4 regions of the Paenibacillus sp. FSL K6-2441 genome follow, and region 1 is predicted to be linked to each of the others. Evidence: riboswitches for the same ligand, from Rfam matches in the RefSeq annotation. Region 1 holds a riboswitch; each other region holds the start of a gene.
What was found. A riboswitch is a leader RNA that binds a small molecule or an ion and turns the genes downstream of it on or off. The one in region 1 is predicted to bind cyclic di-AMP.

Region 1 (4,635 bases):
CGACGATCTGGAGCGCACGGTCATCCATGAAATCGCCCATCAGTTCTTCTACGGGATGATCGCCAACAATGAATTCGAGGAAGCTTGGCTGGATGAAGCTTTTGCCTCTTATGCAGAGGATAAGCTCATGGAGCAGGAGTTCGGAATCACCCCGAATTTGCCGATCCAGTCCGCCATGATTACCTCGCCGGCTTCCTTGACCCAGAACGCCTGGAAATACGGCTCCGGGGACGGTTATGCCAAGAATGCGTACTACCGAGGCAAGTTAATCCTGCTTGACATCGAGCGGCAGGTCGGCAGCAAGACGATGAAGCGGATTCTGAGCACGTACAGCCAGAAGTACCGGTTTAAGCACCCAACGACCGCCGACTTCCAACGGGTGGTTGAGCAAGTGACCAGCCGCAGCTGGAAAGAGTATTTTCAGCAATACGTCTATGACGGGAAAATGGCGGATTTTGCAGTGGAAAAAATTCAGATCACTCCGATCAGCCAAGAAGGCGGCCGGATTTACGAGTCGAACGTAGTCTTTACCCGCAAAGGGGCAACCCACCCGAAGGTTCCGCTGCTGTTTACCTTCACCGATGGTCACACCGTACGCAAGCAATGGAACGGGGAAGATACTCGCCTCGAGATCAAGATGCAATATAAAGCACCGCTGGCATGGGTTCAGATCGATCCGGATTACACCTTAACGGTGGAGAACCTTCACATCAACAACTATCTGAAAGCGGAAGTCCCTGAAACCACGCTGTCCCGCTCCAATATGAGCGTCACCAAGCTGCTTGAAGCGATCCTTGGGGGACTTCTGTGGTAAACCTAGGTCCATACTTCTATAAGGAGGGAAAGAAATGAGTTTCGTTCGTTTGGGGTGGACTGCCCTGAAAAGCCAATTTCCCTCGGTCATCATCTTGTTTCTGTACCAGCTGCTGTGGGGATTGTTCTTGTACCGGTTGGTCGATACCGCGGTAATGGCGCTGCTGCAACGATATCCTGACCCGCCGCCCACTGCGCTGTCGAAACTACTGTTCTTGCTTGAGGGACAAATGAATTTATGGAGCAATCCCGAGGTTCGGCTGTATTGCTGGCTGCTGGCAGGGATGGTCGTCCTGCGCATGATCTTGACTCCGTTGATCCAAGCCGGAATCTTCTACGGCTTCACACCGGCCGATCACCGCAGCCCGGGGTTCCCCCTGTTCCGAGGGATGAAGGAATTTGGCAAACCGGTGATTCTGTTTTACGCGATGGAGCTCGTGCTTACCTTGCTGCCCGCCTTCTGGATTGTACCGAGGCTGCTGTCGCTCTGGCCGGGACTCACCGGGATGGAAATCCCGATGGCAACCTGGCTCACCGGGCTTGGTCTGATTCTTGGCTGGTTCATCTACGGCTGGTTCATCCGGCAGTGCCTGTTATTTGTCCAGTTCGGCTACCTGTTTAAGGCCGGGGTTTGGAATTCCCTGCTGGTTTGCTTCCGAACCCTCTTGCAGGGCATCTCCATCTCGTTGATTCTCGGGGCTTTTGGCCTGATCCTCTTCCTTCTGTTCGGAACCGCATCTTGGGTTTGGACGGGGATGCTGGCCCTGATCCTGCAGCAGGCTTATCCCCTCTTCCGCTGCACGTTTAAGGTCTGGAAGATCGCCTCTCAATTTCATCTTTGGCAGTCAAAGGCACAAAAAAGTTAAAATTTTTTAACTCCTCAAAAACCCCGTAACAACAAGGCCTTCGCCGTTTGGCGAAGGCCTTCAGTCCTATTTCCCCTCTTAATCTTGTGAATTAGGCATTGCCAAAAGATACCTGACTTTGTTACAATAACAGCAACGCAATTTCAGTAACAGTTTTGTAATTATTTTTGTCATCTTTGGCAGGAGATTGGTGCCGGATGTCAAATAAGAAATGTCAGGTGTGAAAAACAAAGCCGAATTCCCTTCACCAGGGAAACGGGGGAACCACTTTGGGTGAATTGATCTCGCTTTAGAGGGATCATAGGGAACCTTCAACCGAATCCTTAAGCTAACCTCGTAGGCATTGGAAGGAGCATAACTTCTTGAAGAAGCGTTTGACGGTAGCAGCAGTAAGTTTTGCCATGCTTTTCACCATTGGAACTGGCAGCGTTTTCGCCGATTCCAAACTGGACAGCGTCATCGGCGGCGCGCTCGGAAGCAGCTATGTTGCGGGCGGAACCACAACCGACGGGTTCGACTGTTCTGGATTTACGATGTACGTCTTCTCGAAGATCGGCATCAAGCTGCCTCACCAATCCGCATCCCAATACAAAATGGGAACTGCGGTTGACAAGAGCGAATTGATCGAGGGCGATTTGGTCTTCTTTAATACTTCCGGTAAAGGCGTTTCTCATGTCGGCATCTACGTCGGCGACGGCAAATTTGCTCATGCCTCCTCCTCCAAAGGTGTAGTCATCAGCAAATTAAGCGAGAAGTATTACGTCGAGCGTTACGTTGGAGCGAAACGGATCATGAGCAACGACAAGTATGAAGATGTGACCGGTGAAATTGCTGAACACGATGATGTTCAATAAGAACTCGCTACGAAGCCCGTGGGGATGTTGATAACAACGTCTCTGCGGGTTTTTTCCTTGTCTTCCCTTCTCCCTAGCCCCAGTCCCTTAGGAACCATTACCCACGAATCGCCTCGCGAAAACAGGCCAATAGAAGCGTTTTTTTTCGACAAACTTGTCAACTCTGGACGCCTTTGGTAAAATGAACAACGTAAATGGTAACAACTTTGTAATTATTGTTGTAACTGTTTCTGTGCAAGATCTTGGGTGCAATCTACAATGAAACTGCCGAATTCCCACGCACCCGGGAAGCGGGGGACCCACCATAGGGTGAATTGATTTTCGCTATAAAGGTAACAGCTCCCAAACTAATAACTACCATTTCAATCAAGGTTACTTACCTCTATAGCAAATCATAGGGAACCTTCAACCGAATCCATAAGCTAACCTCGTAGGCCTTGGAAGGAGTAAGACATCTTGAGAAAGACTTTGACAGCAGCGGTAACGAGTTTAGCCCTCCTATTTACCTTGGGGGCAGGTAGCGCCTTTGCCGACTCCGCAAAAGCCGAGACAACGACGCTATCCAGTATCGTCGATTCCGTGTACGGGACGCCTTATAAATTCGGAGGCACCACGACAGCGGGATTTGATTGCTCCGGATTTACCCGGTACGTCTTCAGCAAGATGGGCATCAAGCTGGCGCGTGTGTCCGCCGCCCAGTATAAGCAAGGCACACCGGTACCCAAGAGCGAGCTTCAAGCTGGGGATCTCGTCTTCTTCAAGACGACGGGGACGGGCAAAGTATCCCATGTCGGTGTTTACATCGGCAACGGTGAATTCGCTCACGCGTCCTCATCCAAGGGCATCCGGATCGACAAGTTAAGCAATAGTTATTACCAGAACCGCTACGTTGGCGCGAAGCGAGTTCTCAGTAAATACGGTTATTCCGTCTACGCTGCGGAATCGTAATCCATTGATCTATCGGTTTCATCCTGTTCATCATCACTTACTCGCCGCAGGCCGGGTTCCTGTTAGAACCGCCTTGCGGTCTTTTTTTATCTGCACCCTTATCTATATAACGAAACAGCCCGGAAAAAGGTTGCCACAAAGCTAAAAATCCCGCGCAAATCTCACAATTTCCCGAAGGGGGGGCAAAAACCTTTACAAGCTGCGTAATTCCGGCTATTGTGAGGATAATGGAACAATTACGACGGACTTTCCTTTAACAAAGGAGGGGCAATATGGACCAATCGATGTCTCCGTTTCGTATCGTGCCGATGGAAGAAGCCCATGGCGCGGAAATTTGCACCTGGCGTTACGATTCTCCTTACGACATCTACAGCTGGCTGCCTTGGGAGCAAATGAAAGCGCTCGACGTGGAGTTTGGGAACCCGGCGATCCGCGCCGAACAGTATGTCTCCGTGTTGAATGCAAAGGGCGAGCTTGCCGGCTTCGCACAGTACTTCCCGATGGAAGGAGTCACCCGGCTTGGCATCGGCATGAAGCCCGAGCTATGCGGCCATGGGCTGGGCAAGCAGTTTGTGAGGACCATCGTGGAGGAAGCCCGGCGCCGTAAGCCGGAAAACCAGATTGACCTTGAAGTGCTGACCTGGAACACCCGGGCGATCCGGGCCTACCAGAAGGCTGGGTTTGTCATCACGGATCTGTACGAGAAGATGACGCCTGGCGGGGTGTCCAAACCGTTTTATTGCATGGTTCATAAGGGGCTGCCTGAATAAAGGCACGCCCCTTTTTATGTCCTGTTTTGATTAAGACTATGACTTATGGCACACAATTTAATGAAAACGGATCATTTTTGTTCCTAATTTGGACACAAAGACTATGATCAACCCGCGTGTTCCGTTATAATGGATAGGTAGCATACATAGGAGGGGCGATTGAAATGCAAAAGTGGATCATGAGCGGTTTGTTCGTCATCGCAGGCGCTTTAGCCCTAGTATTGATGTTCACCTTGCCAAGCCGGGAAGAGGCTGAGCAAGAAGCCAAGCCGCAAATGCCTGAAATCACCATGAACGCAGAACAAGCCGAAGCCATCGTCAAAGCAAATTGCATCTCCTGCCACGGTGATACATTGCAAGGCGGAGCGGGCCCAAATCTGCAGA
Region 2 (4,635 bases), 300 kb from region 1:
TCAGCGATTTGGCGTAGCTTAACGAGTTCATCACGACACGGGTAACGCCCGCCACCGGCACGACGATCGTGCTGCCCTTTATGCAAGGTTTGTCTTTATCGATGTCAATCCGAAGCTGGTCGGCGATATTGATATAATGTCGATGGATCTGGTAGAAAATAAACATCACGAGCGGCAAGAAGATAAATACGAACCAGACATGTGAAAACTTCGTGATAATGAAGATGAGCGTAATGCCCAGCGTCGTCAGCATGCCAATCGTGTTAATCGTAAGCCGGAACACCCAACCTTGCGGCTTGCGCTTGATCCAGCGCACCATCATCCCCAGTTGGGACAAGGTGAACGGAATAAATACCCCAACGGCATAGAGCGGAATCAGGCTTTCCGTGTCGCCGTGGAATCCAAGAACCAGCAGCGCCGAGGCTACGCCCAGGAAGATAATTCCGTTTGAAAAGCCAAGCCGGTCACCGCGCACCATAAACGCATGCGGCATGTATTTATCTTTGGCGAGCATAAACGCCAGCAGCGGGAAGGCCGAATAAGCCGTATTGGCTGCCAGAAACAGGATTAATGCTGTAATGCCCTGGATCAAGTAGTACAAGATCCCGCGCCCAAAGGTCGATTCAGCGATTTGAGATATTACGGTGGCCTTCGGATCCGGAGCAATTCCGTACCAATAGGCCAGCGCACTAATACCGATAAACATGGTGCAGAGAATGATACCCATCATCACCAGCGTGGTTGCGGCATTCCGCTCCGCCGGCGGCTTGAAGTTCGGAATGGCGTTGGACACCGCCTCAACCCCCGTTAAGGCCGAGCACCCCGAACTGAACGCCTTGAGCAGCAGGAACAAGCTGACGTTGGATACGGCCGTCCCGAACTCCGGTGCGCTGGCATGAATCCCGCCAGTCCAATACTTGTAGAGTCCCGACACAATCAGGACGAAGATGGAGGCCACAAATAGATATACCGGAACCGCCAGCATTGAAGCCGATTCCGTGACCCCACGCAGGTTCATGATGGTCAGTATAGTAATCATCAGGAGGGCGATCAGCACCCGCTGATCATGCAGCATAGGGAATGCGGATGTTATGGCATCTGTACCGGCTGACGAACTTACAGCTACCGTCAGTATATAATCAACAAGCAGCGAGCCGCCGGCCAGCAGTCCGGTTGACCGCCCCAGGTTATCCATCGCTACGATATAGGCCCCGCCCCCAGTCGGATAGGAGAAAATCGTCTGGCGGTACGACAGAATCAGAATCAACAGAAGCCCAAGTACCGCAAACGAGATCGGGATCGAATACCAGAGCGCGGAAAATCCCGCCGCCATCAGGACGATCAAAATCTGCTCCGTACCGTATGCCACGGAGGACAACGCGTCCGACGACAATACGGCCAATGCCTTAAGTTTGCTTAGCTTTTCTCCTTCAATTTCGGTACTTTTCATCGGTCTGCCGATCAGTACCCGCTTCAGTTTGCTTACCATGATGAAATCCTCTTTTCATTCTCAAAATAGCCTTCAATCCTGATCCGCTCGTAGTCCTTTAGGCTTCCCATTCCTGCAGCGAACAACACAAAAAGGCCGCAGGAAAGTTGGACCTTCCCGCAGCCGCTTTAAAAAGTTCAAGCAGATCACTGCGACAATTCCCTCTTTCGGACGCTTACGGAGTTAGCTGACGGATTCGGGCACGAAAGCAGCCCTACGCAGTTTGGCCAAGTTGGCCAAATCAAGCGATTCACCCCGGAAACCCGCCCTTTTGGACGCGTTTCATTGGTTCCCCCGTTTCTTTCTGAAATAAAGAAAGAACTCAGCGATCAGGTATTTTCGCCATATCAAATTGCTACGGATGAATCATACTCCCCGCCTCAAGAAGTGTAAAGATGAGGAAAAGGCGAATGGGTCGGAAAATGGGATCGACCTTGTTCGAGGAAGCGCATACATCATCCTCTTGCATTCATTTTTGAGGGCAGGCTTGAATTATCGAAGCATACATGCAAAAAACACCGTAAGGAGCGACATCCAGTCGCTTCCTACGGTGTTCTGATCTCAAACCGATACAGGTTTAAAACGAGAGTCCTCTCAACTTCTTATCCAGCAGCTCGAACGCCAGCTGCAGCCGATCTTCCGGCACCTCGCTATAGCGATCTCCGATACTGATTTCAAAGGTACTTCCCCCATCTGCCTTCTCCTTGACGAAAGAGGTTAAGCCAACCCCGGTTTCCCGATATACCTCAATCAGCACGGGCTCCAATCGATCCTTGGGAACGTCCGAATGAACATGGAACATGTTGGACACCGGGATCGCCGGGACGGTCTTCATCCGATGACATTGATTAAACAGACTGGAGAGCTCCTGCGCTTGCCGATAATACATCCCCATCTTTCCTATGCGCTGCTCATAGTAGTAATCCGCACTCAGAAAATAAGGATACAAGCTGATGAGATCCCCGCCATGGCGTCTTTTCCACACCTTAGATTCCTTCGTCAGCTCCGGATCCCCTGCCAATATGGCTCCGGCGATTCCGCCGATGCCTTTGTAGAACGAGATATAGACGCTGTCGAACAGGGCGCAAACCTCTGCGGCGGTTTTTTCGTAGTAAGGCAACACTTCGAACAGTCGGGCTCCGTCCAGATGCAGCTTAATGCCCCGCTCCTGGCAGTAGGCGGAAATGGCTTCAAGCTCCGCGAACGGCGGCAGCTGACCGCCGATTTCGCGCTGCGGCAGCTCCAGCAGCAGGCACGAGACATCCTCCGGCAGTTGCCGAACGTCCTCCATCTCAATCAGCCGATCCTTATCCGCCAGGAGAATCGGCTCCAGCCCGTGCAGTTCCTTTAATCCGTCTTCCTCATGAATTTCCAAATGGCATAAAGGATGATAGGCCACACGTTTCGATCCCTTACGGTCGCACCAAATCCGTAAAGCAATTTGCTGCGCCATCGTGCCGCTCGGAAAAAATACAGCCGACTCCTTGCCGAGCACCGCAGCCATTTTCCTTTCGAAGGCTTCCAGCGCTTGTCCTGTACCGTACATGTCGCTGTCTACCCCGCCGCTGATCTCGGCAAAAGCCTGCTTCAGCACCTCTACATTCCGTTTTCCGTGGCCCACCACTTGATAAACCGTCCGGTCAAAGGCCGCCTTCAGTGTCCGCCTATCCAGTACCCCATCATTTCCATACATGCTCCTCGCCGCTCCTCTCCCATGCTGTCTGTCTAGTTTGTATGATCATGCTTATTATAGCGCCATTTGAAGCAGGAATCGATTATCAGTAACGAGTGGATTTGTTACTACTTACTCCACTTTGAAGTTTTCCACTTAGTGAATCATTTCGAGCGAAAACAATGCGCTCTCCTTGATCTCCAGAGCGAACTCGATAGACCAAGAAGAATCCTCTGTGGAAGCCTAATTTTGTCTAGCTACTGAAGAGAACCTAACAGTGAGCAAGGCACGGTTTTTATCTATCTTCATTAGCACTCCAATAGAAGTCGAATCCTCCATTTACAGTATCACTCTCCCTAACTAGAATCGATGACTAACTGAATACTTTTTTACCATTTTTAATCGGGTAGGAGGCTACCCATTAATTAGGCAGCCGACCTCCCACACCACCGTACGTACCGTTCGGTATACGGCGGTTCCATTAGCAATGCGCAGTAACTTGTCGATAATAATCAGAAAAGAAAAGGAATCCGAGGTTCTTCAGCCTATTGTTACCGAGGGACTTCGAGAGGATTGGGCTATTGGAGATTCTCCAATAGCCCTTTCTTGTGTTTGCGTATTCCCACGCCTTCTGTTCATGAATTCCGAGCGATATAAGCCTTTCGAGTTTCGTCCTCACTCGTTTCCATTGCTTCCAGAAGACCATTCGGATACGCCTTCTCATCCATTTATCAGTGGTTTGGAGTAGTTGTTTCATGTCAGCAAGCTTGAAATAATTTACCCATCCCATGATGTAACGCCTAAGCTTCAGCGCCCGGTCGGTGTTGCCCATTCCGTTGCTTCTCGACGTTAGCTCTTTCACTTTAGCTTTCATCTTGGATACGGATTTGGGATGGATTCTGACCCGCGTTTCCCCTTTGCTCTGGTAGAATGAGAAGCCAAGAAATTTAACTTTTGTCGCATCGTCCACGATCGTTTTCTCCCGGTTTACCTTGAGAAACAACTTCTTCTCGATGTAAGGGAGAATTTTCGTCAGGGTACGCTCCGCACTCCTCCTGCTCCGGCAGAATATGAGCATATCGTCTGCGTATCGCACGAATCGATGTCCTCTTGCTTCCAGTTCCTTGTCCAATTCATTCAGCATGATATTGCTGAGAATCGGACTTAGGTTCCCTCCCTGCGGTACGCCGATTTCCGTGTCCTCAAACTTATGCTTCACGACGACTCCCGCCCGGAGATACTTATGGATGAGCGAGATCACTCGTCCGTCTTTGATCGTTCTTGAAAGCACTTCGATGAGCTTGCTTTGGTTGACGGTGTCAAAGTATTTCTCCAAGTCCATATCCACCACGTAACGATATCCCTCTTGCACGTATTGTTGGCTTCGTTTCATCGCGTGGTGTGCGCTCCGTTTGGGTCGGAATCCGTAGCTGTTGTCTGAAAACTGCCTCTCATAAATTGGCGTAAGCACTTG
Region 3 (4,635 bases), 2.2 Mb from region 1:
AAAAAGTTAGGGGATACTAGAGAACATGTACAGTTTTGGGTTGAAGGGGGACTTCAAATTGCTTATTCAGCTTAAGAATGCTCTGGTCTGCTGCATGACCGCTTCTCTGATCATGGTGGGCGGGACGGAATTTTATCCCGTCAAAGCCGCCGCACTGGATCTCGAAAACAGAGGGCCAGAATCTCAGGGGGACCAGGCGGACAAGAAGGCGGCACTCGTGCCCGCAGGTGCCAAGCCGGCAGATCTTGGTGAGCTGCGGCGCAAATATTCAGAAACCTTCATCTTCCGGGGGCCGGAGGTGAAGCAGATTGCACTGACCTTCGATGATGGTCCGGATCCGCGGTTTACGCCGCAAATTTTGGACGTGCTTCACCGGAAAGGGGTCAAAGCCACCTTCTTTGTTGTTGGTGCACGGGCTAAGAAGTTTCCCGGCCTGTTACGGCGGATGCATCACGAAGGCCATCTCATCGGCAATCACTCCTTTAATCATCCGAACTTCCGCAACCGCTCCATTAAGCAGTTCCAGAGCGAGATTTTACGCACGGAGAAAATTATCCAGAACGTCGTTGGATACCGTCCCCAGCTGATTCGGCCGCCTTATGGAGAAATCAAGGAAGAACAGGTTCAATGGGCGAAAAAGAACGGCTACACCCTCGTCAATTGGAATGTGGATTCACAGGATTGGAAAGGGATCGACAAGAACAAAGTGATCTCCAACGTGATGCGCACGGCGGGGCCCGGCTCGATCATCCTTCAGCACTCAGGCGGCGGCGTTGGCTCCGACTTAACCGGCACCATCCAGGCTTTGCCGAAGATCATCGACGCCTTGCAGGCACAGGGGTATCAATTCGTTGATCTTTCCGAGCTGCTGCATACGACCAAATACCGCTGATGTATTGGGAATCTTCTGAAAATCAGGCACTTCGCCAGCAAGCACAAAAAGTCGGCCAGGATACATTCTGACCGACTTTTTTAAACAAGGTGTTTAATTTAATACGTAAAGCGTCACATCTTGGAAACCAAACGATTTCGCATTTGCTGCGCTGCCGGGAATAAAGATATCAATCCGGTTACCCTTGATTGCGCCCCCCTGATCGGTGGCCGTAGCTACAAAAGCCTGATCCGGCAGACCGTCATGGTTGTGGCCGGTCACCAGCACCTTTGTGCCCATCGGAATGACATTCGGATCAACAGCGATGGTACCAAGCTTCAGCGGGTTGCCGAAGTAGTCAACCGCGCCCCATTTTCCATTCTCACTAGCTGATGCCGAATACGCCGATGCTTTCACATTGATCGTTTTCGAGTAAGTAAAGGTTTTCCCCCATGCTTCAACCACGTTCCCGGTAGACATGACCTTGAGCTTGGAAGCGGAAGCAGTTGTCGTAGCTGCGCTCTCCTTCTTCGCCGGAGCAGCGGAAGCAACTCCCGTCGTTTGGGTTTGAACTCCCGGAATGGTGATTTTTAAACCAGCGTAAATATTTTTCGGATTGATGGATGGGTTGGCAGCCATGAGCTTATTCATATCTACGCCATATTTTTTGGCAAGAAGATAAAAAGTATCTCCTTCCACGGCTTTATGTACCGCGTCTGCATGGACGGAAGTCGTCTGCATCGGAATCGTAAGGCTTGCGGCGATCAGCGCCGTTGCTGCAATTTTAGACCAAATACGAGTATTCAAATGAATTGCCCTCCTTTTTACTGCGCCTGCGGAGTTAGTTGTCGGATTCGGGAAAAAGGATCATTCCCGGCGCATCGCTTCGATACGCTTCACCCCAAGAAAACAGTCAGCTAGGCAGCCCCTGTTTTCATCTTTCGTCCCCCGCACCTCAAGTTCAGGTTTCGGCCTACTTAATATATCACAATTTTGTAACCAATAGGTCAGGTAAATCCCACCAAACGGCGGAATTGCTTGATTGGACTGGTTACATTTTTGTGTTCAAAGGTAAAAAGAGTGTAAATTTAGATCGTACGTTCGATCCATCGGAGGACAAAAAACCGCCCGAATGGAAGCTCGGACGGTCCTTAAGATTTATAATACTTTGCTTAAAAAATCCTGCGTACGCTGATGCTTCGGCGCCCCAAACACCTCTTGCGGCGTACCTTGCTCCAGAATGACACCTTGATCCATAAACAGGATGCGGTCGCCAACCTCACGGGCAAATCCCATCTCATGCGTAACGATAACCATCGTCATTCCCCGTTCAGCCAGGTTCTTCATAACGTCAAGCACCTCTCCGACCATTTCCGGGTCCAGGGCCGACGTCGGTTCATCAAACAGCATCACATGCGGCTCCATAGCCAATGCGCGGGCAATCGCAATCCGCTGCTTCTGTCCGCCGGAGAGCTGCGCCGGATAGGCGTCCCGCTTATCCTCCAGTCCAACCGTGCGAAGCAGGTCCATGGCGATCGCTTCCGCTTTGCCTTTATCGAGCTTCTTCACGCGAATCGGCGCGAGCGTAATGTTGTCGATCACGGTCTTGTGCGGGAATAGATTAAAGTGCTGGAACACCATCCCCATTTTCTCGCGGGTTTTATTGATGTCATGTCCCTTGGCGGTGATCGAAGCGCCTTCAAAGGTGATCTCCCCTTCGGTCGGAACCTCTAACAGGTTCAGGCAGCGGAGAAACGTACTTTTCCCCGACCCGCTAGGACCGATGACGACGACAACTTCGCCTTTGGAGATTTCCAGATCGATCCCGCGCAAAATATGGAGTTGGCCGAATTTTTTATGCAAACCTTTAACGGTGATCACTGGTCTTCAACTTCCTTTCGAACACGCCCAAAATCCGAGACAGCGTGAATGTCAGAATAAAGTACATAATGGCGATGATCAAATAAGGCGTCATCCCATCGTACGTAATCGTCACGACGGACTGTGCTTGATAAATCAGCTCGGCCGTACCGATGATCGATACGATCGACGATTCTTTAATGATCGTAATAAACTCGTTGCCAATCGCGGGAAGCACCGATTTGATCGCCTGCGGAATGATGATATGGCGCATAGCCATCCCTTTGGTCATCCCCAAGGAACGGGCCGCTTCCCCTTGTCCCCGATCGACACCTTGAATGCCGGCACGGAAAATTTCCGCCAAATAAGCCGAACTGTTAATGGACAATGTAATCGCACCTGACTGAATCGGGGTGAAATTAATATCAAACATAAATGCGAACCCGTAGTGAATAATCAACAGCTGTACCATCATTGGGGTGCCACGCAGAAATTCAACCCACACATGCCCCAGAAACCGTAGGATCCCCCATGGCGACATGCGCAATAGTGCGATCAACAAACCAAGAAAGAAGCCGCATATCACGCTGATCGCTGCCAAGAGTAGGGTATACTGAACACCGGCCAAGAAGTAACTGCGGTATTCCATAAACATTGAAATTAAGTCCATAACGCCTTCCTTCCTCCTCCTTTACCTTAAACCCTTAAGCAAAAAAACAGAAAATAGCGAAAGCTTCGCTATTTTCTGTGGATGGATATCGTGATTATTTTTCGGCCAGTTCGCTAGCTTCGGCAACGAATTGATCGATGCTGCCTGCGCTAATCAAGCGATCGAGCGTCTTATTCACTTGATCCAACAGCTCTTGGTTGCCTTTCTTAATGCCAATCACGTAGCCTTCATCCTCAGTTACCGGCTTGGCATCGGTGATGACCAGGCCTTTAACGTTCTTAACGAACGATTCTGCGACAGGACCTTCCAAAATAGCAGCATCTACACGGTTGGAGTTCAACTGCATAATGATGTCATTGATTTTAGCCAGCGAGGTTAGTTTGGCATTCGGAATTTCCTTCGCCATTTCTTCTTGAATGGAACCTTGTTGAACGCCGATTTTCGCGCCCTCCAGCGATTCCATTGTGCTGAACTTGTCTTTGTCCGCTTCACGAGTCACCACAGCTTGCTCCGCTTTGTAGTAAATTTGCGACATGTCGATTTGTTCAGCACGTTCTGGAGTTGGGCTGAGTCCAGAAATGACGAGATCCACACGTCCGCTCGACAGCTCGTTCAGCAACGTATCGAATTTCAAGTCTTTAATCTCCAGCTCAGCGCCCAGATCCTTAGCGATTTCCTTAGCGATTTCTACGTCGAAACCAACGATTTCGTCTTCGCCTTTGTCGTTCTTAATGTGGAATTCATACGGCGGGAAGTCCGCACTCATCCCTACGATCAGTTTCTTAGCCGGTTCGGTTTGGTCTCCGCCCGCTTGAGTCTCATTTTGGTTCGCGGCTTGGCCGGCGTTGTTTGCCGCGTTGCCGCTGTTATTTTTTTCCTGACCACAAGCGGCCAGCACCATGGTTACCATCAAGACCGCTATGAATAACATGCCCCATTTTTTCATGCTTTTCTCTCCTATTCTGCTTTACTTATTACACTCGATGATGATTACTGGGCTAATTATAAATCAGAATGCATATATATGCAAAACAATTTTCATGATATACAAAAGTTTTCACAGATCTGCCCTATTGAACCTCGCAAATCCCTATTTATCATACTTTGGTCAATTCAATCCTGAATTATGTTTCACATTGGGTTCATGCTCCTTGCTGCCTTGGGGAATAATGAACATCATCACCATCCCTAGCGAATTTACGAGAGGAGGCGCCAATCCGTGCTGCTTGAAGCG
Region 4 (4,635 bases), 1.1 Mb from region 1:
CAAGTAAATCACATACGCAACGATCGCCGGCAAGGCGATGTAGAACAACCCGGCGACGATGTTCAGCGCTCCGCCCATAAACATCAGGCTCAGCGACATCAGGATGCTGTCGAAGATGACGTGCGAGAAGACAACGGTCGCGAAGCCGTAGCGCAGGAACACGAAGCTGAACAGCAGTCCGATAAAGGTTAATTCGATCGGGCGCGAAATGACCGGATAAATCGGATACAACGTGTGGCCAAACGCCCAGATTAAGGTCGACAGCAGGCAGGCGATAAAGGTGCTGCGGAACATTTTCTTCAGCATTGGGATCCCGAACAAGCGATACACCGCTTCTTCTCCGATCCCTGCCACCCAAGCCAGCAGCGGAAACAATAGCGGGTACACCATGTTGTAAGGCGATTGCGTCGCATCGGTCGTGGACCAGGTATGAATCGTTTGCTCTAAAATGAAGAAAACAACGGATTGAACGCCTAACAGGATCAATGCCCAGGCATACCCGTCAGCCACGGAGGTCAGGATGGAACGGCCGTACCCTTCTTCCCGTGATCGCGCCCACAAGTTGATGCCGTTCTTCCGCCACAGTCCATCGCCGCCCACCAGCGAGAAGTACACGGAAGCGGCGAGGAACAACGTCACCAGACCTTGGAAGAAGAGGCCAAAGATGAGCACGCCGGATTCAAGACCGTCTTTTTGGAACACGGGGATCATGTTGATCGTTCCAATCGTGGATAGCACGAAGTAAGCCGAAGCCAGGAAAATACCCCGCTTAAACGAGGTATGGGCCCGCGTCAGCGCGCTGTAGACGATCGCCAGAATCGCCAGCACGAACGTCAACAGGGCGTATCCGGCATAGGTGAGCCAGCTGGCGATTTTCGTCTGTCCGGCGACGTAGTCCTGATGAGCCTGCGGTACGGTAAAATAGCTCTCCAACGAGGAAACCTTGCCGTATTCGAAGCTGAGCTTGATTTCCGCTTGCGATTCGCCTAACGTGTAGCCATTGATATGGTAGAGGAGGCCCACATCCCCTTCACCGGAGGCCAGCTCCAGATCGCTTGGTTTAAATCCAAAGGCGTTCAGGTAAGGCTGTGCCAGCTCTTCTTTCTCCGCTAACGTTAAATCCCCCTCCCATGCCTTCATGGAATCGGTGGTTTCCGATCCTACATCAAGCATCATCTGCTTGGTGGCGTTGCTGGAGGAACTGATCTCCTCGAAGCCGACGACTTGACCGGTGGTCATATGGACATCCACGGTCACGGCGCTTAACGATTCGGTGGGGTCCGTGTAACGGACGCGAAATACGTCATATGGAAATTGCTTGTCATACGTTTTTAAGTATGGGGCGAGCAGATCGGCTTTGGTTAAGTAACCAAACAGATCGGAACGCGTTTCGTATGTAATCAATGCTTTATCCTTCGTGGGATTCGGCAGGTCGATCCCAAGTACGGATTGGACAAATTCACTTGCATGGGCAGCTGCTTCCGGTTTGCTGATCACCTCATTTGCTTGCTGCAGCTGCAAGGACTCCGAATCGGTGGTCGGAAACAGTTGAACGGCGACGAACACAATGAATCCTAGGGCGGCCAGCAGCCACAGATTTTTGGTCTTCATCCTGCGGCGGCCATTTGACGTCAAAGGGGAACTCACTCGCAAAACTCCTTTGTTATTAAGTTGAATGAAATCGGGAACACGTACTCTTCTTATATTATGAGGTATGTTTTTCCCTCAAGTACGTCAAAGTAAAGATAACACAGCTATCCCCCCTGCGCCAGACGGATGGCAAAAATGACGAGAAACGGCAAAAACTCCGGCAAGCCCTCGCATCACTCAGATTGGGGGCGAAGTTGATCCTCCCACTCCCTGATTTCGTCCTTTTCTGGTCTTTTTCTTGAAAATAGAGCTTTGTGGCGGGACGGAATAAGGGATATAATCCATTTGACGAAAAATGATTGAAAACAATTGAAAAGATTGGCCGAATTTCGCAATGAAAACGGGGGAACCGTATATTTTGGGGTGAATTTCACGGAGCTTCAACTCCCAGCAAGGGGATATGTTCCGCGAATAGGGCAACTGGGCATGTCCGAATCCGTCAGCTAACCTCGTAGGCCTGTGCATCAGGAACCAAACACCGAAAGGCATTGGATTTCCAGTGCTTTTTTTCTTTTGTGTTTTTTTCAGAACGATGATGAGGTGAACGCGTTGCATACCAAGAAAATTAACCTTTCTCCGCCGCAGATATTGGTGACTGGGTTTGCCCTCATCATTTTGTTGGGAACTCTGCTGCTTATGCTTCCGATCTCTGGGACGTCCGGGGAACCGATGCCATTTATTGATGCTTTATTTACGGCAACCTCGGCAACTTGTGTGACGGGGCTGTTTGTGGTGGATACGGGAAGGTATTTTTCAACCTTTGGACATATCGTCATCATCATGCTTGTACAAATCGGGGGGCTTGGCTTTATGACCATGGCCACCTTGTTCTCCCTTGTCCTCAAACGGAAAATCTCGCTGAAAGACCGTCTGCTGCTCCAGGAAGCGATGAACCAGAGCTCAATGGAAGGCATCGTTCGCTTAATCCGCAAGGTGCTGATGTACTCCCTGATCATCGAGTCCAGTGCGGCGGTGCTCCTCACGATTCGCTGGGCCTTTGATATGCCGTTTGGCCGGGCGCTGTATTATGGGATTTGGCATTCGATTTCGATGTTTAATAATGCGGGATTTGATTTGTTTGGGGAAAATCGCAGTTTAATCCCCTATGTTAACGATCCTTTGATTAACATCGTCTCCATCTTGCTCATCGTGTCCGGGGGGCTTGGTTTTATTGTCTTGTCCGATCTGGCAGAGTATCGCAAGCATCGCAAATTGTCGCTTCATTCCAAAGTGGTGCTGTCCATGACGGGGGCGCTGATTGCGATTGGCACGATCGTCATTTTCGTGTTCGAATTCACGAACTCGCGTACGCTGGAACCGCTCAGTTGGAGCGGCAAAATCTGGGCTTCAATGTTCCAATCGATTACGCCTCGTTCGGGAGGGGTTGTCACCCTTGATATCGGTTCGCTGCGTCAGGCTACGCAATTCTTCATAATCATCCTGATGTTTATCGGGGCTTCGCCCGGCTCGACGGGGGGCGGGATCAAGACAACTACCTTTACGCTTCTCATCGGCGCGGTGATCTCCATGATCCGCGGACGAACCGATTTGGTGTTGTTCCGTTACCGGATGGCCCAAGAACGGATCTTCAAGGCGCTCACGATTACGATGATGGCACTGTTCGTCATCGTTGCTGTAGCGATGGTGCTGTCCACCACAGAAGACGCAAGCTTCCTCTCCATTTTATTTGAAACGACTTCCGCTTTTGGAACGGTTGGATTATCGATGGGCTTAACGGAGCACTTGACGGAATTTGGGAAAGTTGTGATCAGTCTTACGATGTTTGCCGGACGGCTGGGGCCCTTGACGCTTGCTTATGCCATCGGTCCAAGGAAGGGGAAAGAGCTGTATCGCCATCCAGAAGGTAAAATCATTATTGGATAAGGGGAAATGGGGCAAAAATGAAAAAGCAGCAGTTTGTGGTCATCGGCTTGGGGCGCTTCGGCTCGAGCCTGGCCTTGGAGTTGGTGGAGTTAGGATATGAGGTTCTGGGCATCGACCGGAATGAAGAGATCGTTGACGAATTAAGCGATCGGCTCACGCATACGGTTGTCGCCGATGCAACAGAGGAAGAGGTGCTGAAGTCGCTGGGGGTTCGTAATTTCGATTGCGGGATCGTGGCGATTGGCAACGATATTCAAATGAGCATCCTAGCGGCCATTCTCCTCAAAGATCTGGGCATGAAAACGGTAGTCGCCAAGGCGATCTCGCTTCTGCACGGCCGGGCCCTAGAGAAGCTGGGGGTGGATCGGGTGATCTATCCGGAACGCGACATGGGGATTCGTGTTGCCCATCAGCTGGTTACCCCGAATCTGCTGGATTATATTGAACTGTCGAAGGAATACAGCATCGTCGAGATGAACGTCCCGGCATGCCTGGACCAAAAGAGCCTGGGCGATATTAATCCGCGGACGCGCTTTGGCTGCAGTATTGTGGCGATTCACCGCAATGGCGGTATTTTGGTTGCTCCCACTGCGATGGATCAGTTAAATGAAGGCGACATTATGGTTATTATAGGAGCAAAGAAAAATATCGAGCAATTTGAATCAATCATCAATCCTTAATAAGATGGTAAGATGGCTTACTAGCATGGAACGGAGAGAAGTATGGAACAACAGGCCATTTGGGCTTTAATCATTTTTTTGCTGACCTACGCACTCATTATATCTGAGAAAATTCACCGAACGGTGCTGGCTATGGCTGGTGCGGCGTTCATGATAATCTTTGGCATCCTTGATCAGGAGAGCGCAGTGCATCATATTGATTTTAATACGCTGGGACTCTTGATCGGGATGATGATCATCGTGAATACGACAGCCAAGACCGGTTTATTCACGTACATCGGCATATGGACGGCCAAGCTGGCCAAAGGCAATCCGATCACTTTGCTGTGGTTGCTGGCGCTGATCACCGCGATAGGTTCGGCATTCCTGGATAACGTAACGACCATTATTTTGATGGTCCCGGTGGCATTTAGCATTACGC

Region 2: linked by a shared signal. The riboswitch ahead of NSQ80_RS01855 (APC family permease) and the one ahead of NSQ80_RS00580 (C40 family peptidase) in region 1 are both predicted to bind cyclic di-AMP.
Region 3: linked by a shared signal. The riboswitch ahead of NSQ80_RS10740 (3D domain-containing protein) and the one ahead of NSQ80_RS00580 (C40 family peptidase) in region 1 are both predicted to bind cyclic di-AMP.
Region 4: linked by a shared signal. The riboswitch ahead of NSQ80_RS16985 (TrkH family potassium uptake protein) and the one ahead of NSQ80_RS00580 (C40 family peptidase) in region 1 are both predicted to bind cyclic di-AMP.

Annotation. Positions count from the first base shown of each region.
Region 1 covers NZ_CP150174.1:128,392-133,026, reverse strand. The annotation lists gene NSQ80_RS00590 (M1 family metallopeptidase) at 1-814, shown strand, start outside; gene NSQ80_RS00585 (hypothetical protein) at 849-1,679, shown strand; cyclic di-AMP (ydaO/yuaA leader) riboswitch at 1,901-2,037, shown strand; gene NSQ80_RS00580 (C40 family peptidase) at 2,042-2,533, shown strand; cyclic di-AMP (ydaO/yuaA leader) riboswitch at 2,789-2,985, shown strand; gene NSQ80_RS00575 (C40 family peptidase) at 2,990-3,481, shown strand; gene NSQ80_RS00570 (GNAT family N-acetyltransferase) at 3,754-4,251, shown strand; gene NSQ80_RS00565 (cytochrome c) at 4,416-4,635, shown strand, end outside.
Region 2 covers NZ_CP150174.1:424,934-429,568, reverse strand. The annotation lists gene NSQ80_RS01855 (APC family permease) at 1-1,489, opposite strand, end outside; cyclic di-AMP (ydaO/yuaA leader) riboswitch at 1,647-1,827, opposite strand; gene NSQ80_RS01850 (beta-eliminating lyase-related protein) at 2,067-3,182, opposite strand; gene ltrA (group II intron reverse transcriptase/maturase) at 3,643-4,635, opposite strand, start outside.
Region 3 covers NZ_CP150174.1:2,367,244-2,371,878, forward strand. The annotation lists gene NSQ80_RS10735 (polysaccharide deacetylase family protein) at 59-892, shown strand; gene NSQ80_RS10740 (3D domain-containing protein) at 986-1,612, opposite strand; cyclic di-AMP (ydaO/yuaA leader) riboswitch at 1,687-1,855, opposite strand; gene NSQ80_RS10745 (amino acid ABC transporter ATP-binding protein) at 2,030-2,752, opposite strand; gene NSQ80_RS10750 (amino acid ABC transporter permease) at 2,739-3,401, opposite strand; gene NSQ80_RS10755 (transporter substrate-binding domain-containing protein) at 3,496-4,347, opposite strand; gene NSQ80_RS10760 (alpha-glycosidase) at 4,621-4,635, shown strand, end outside.
Region 4 covers NZ_CP150174.1:3,681,159-3,685,793, reverse strand. The annotation lists gene NSQ80_RS16990 (type II CAAX endopeptidase family protein) at 1-1,647, opposite strand, end outside; cyclic di-AMP (ydaO/yuaA leader) riboswitch at 1,961-2,123, shown strand; gene NSQ80_RS16985 (TrkH family potassium uptake protein) at 2,191-3,534, shown strand; gene NSQ80_RS16980 (TrkA family potassium uptake protein) at 3,552-4,214, shown strand; gene NSQ80_RS16975 (ArsB/NhaD family transporter) at 4,257-4,635, shown strand, end outside.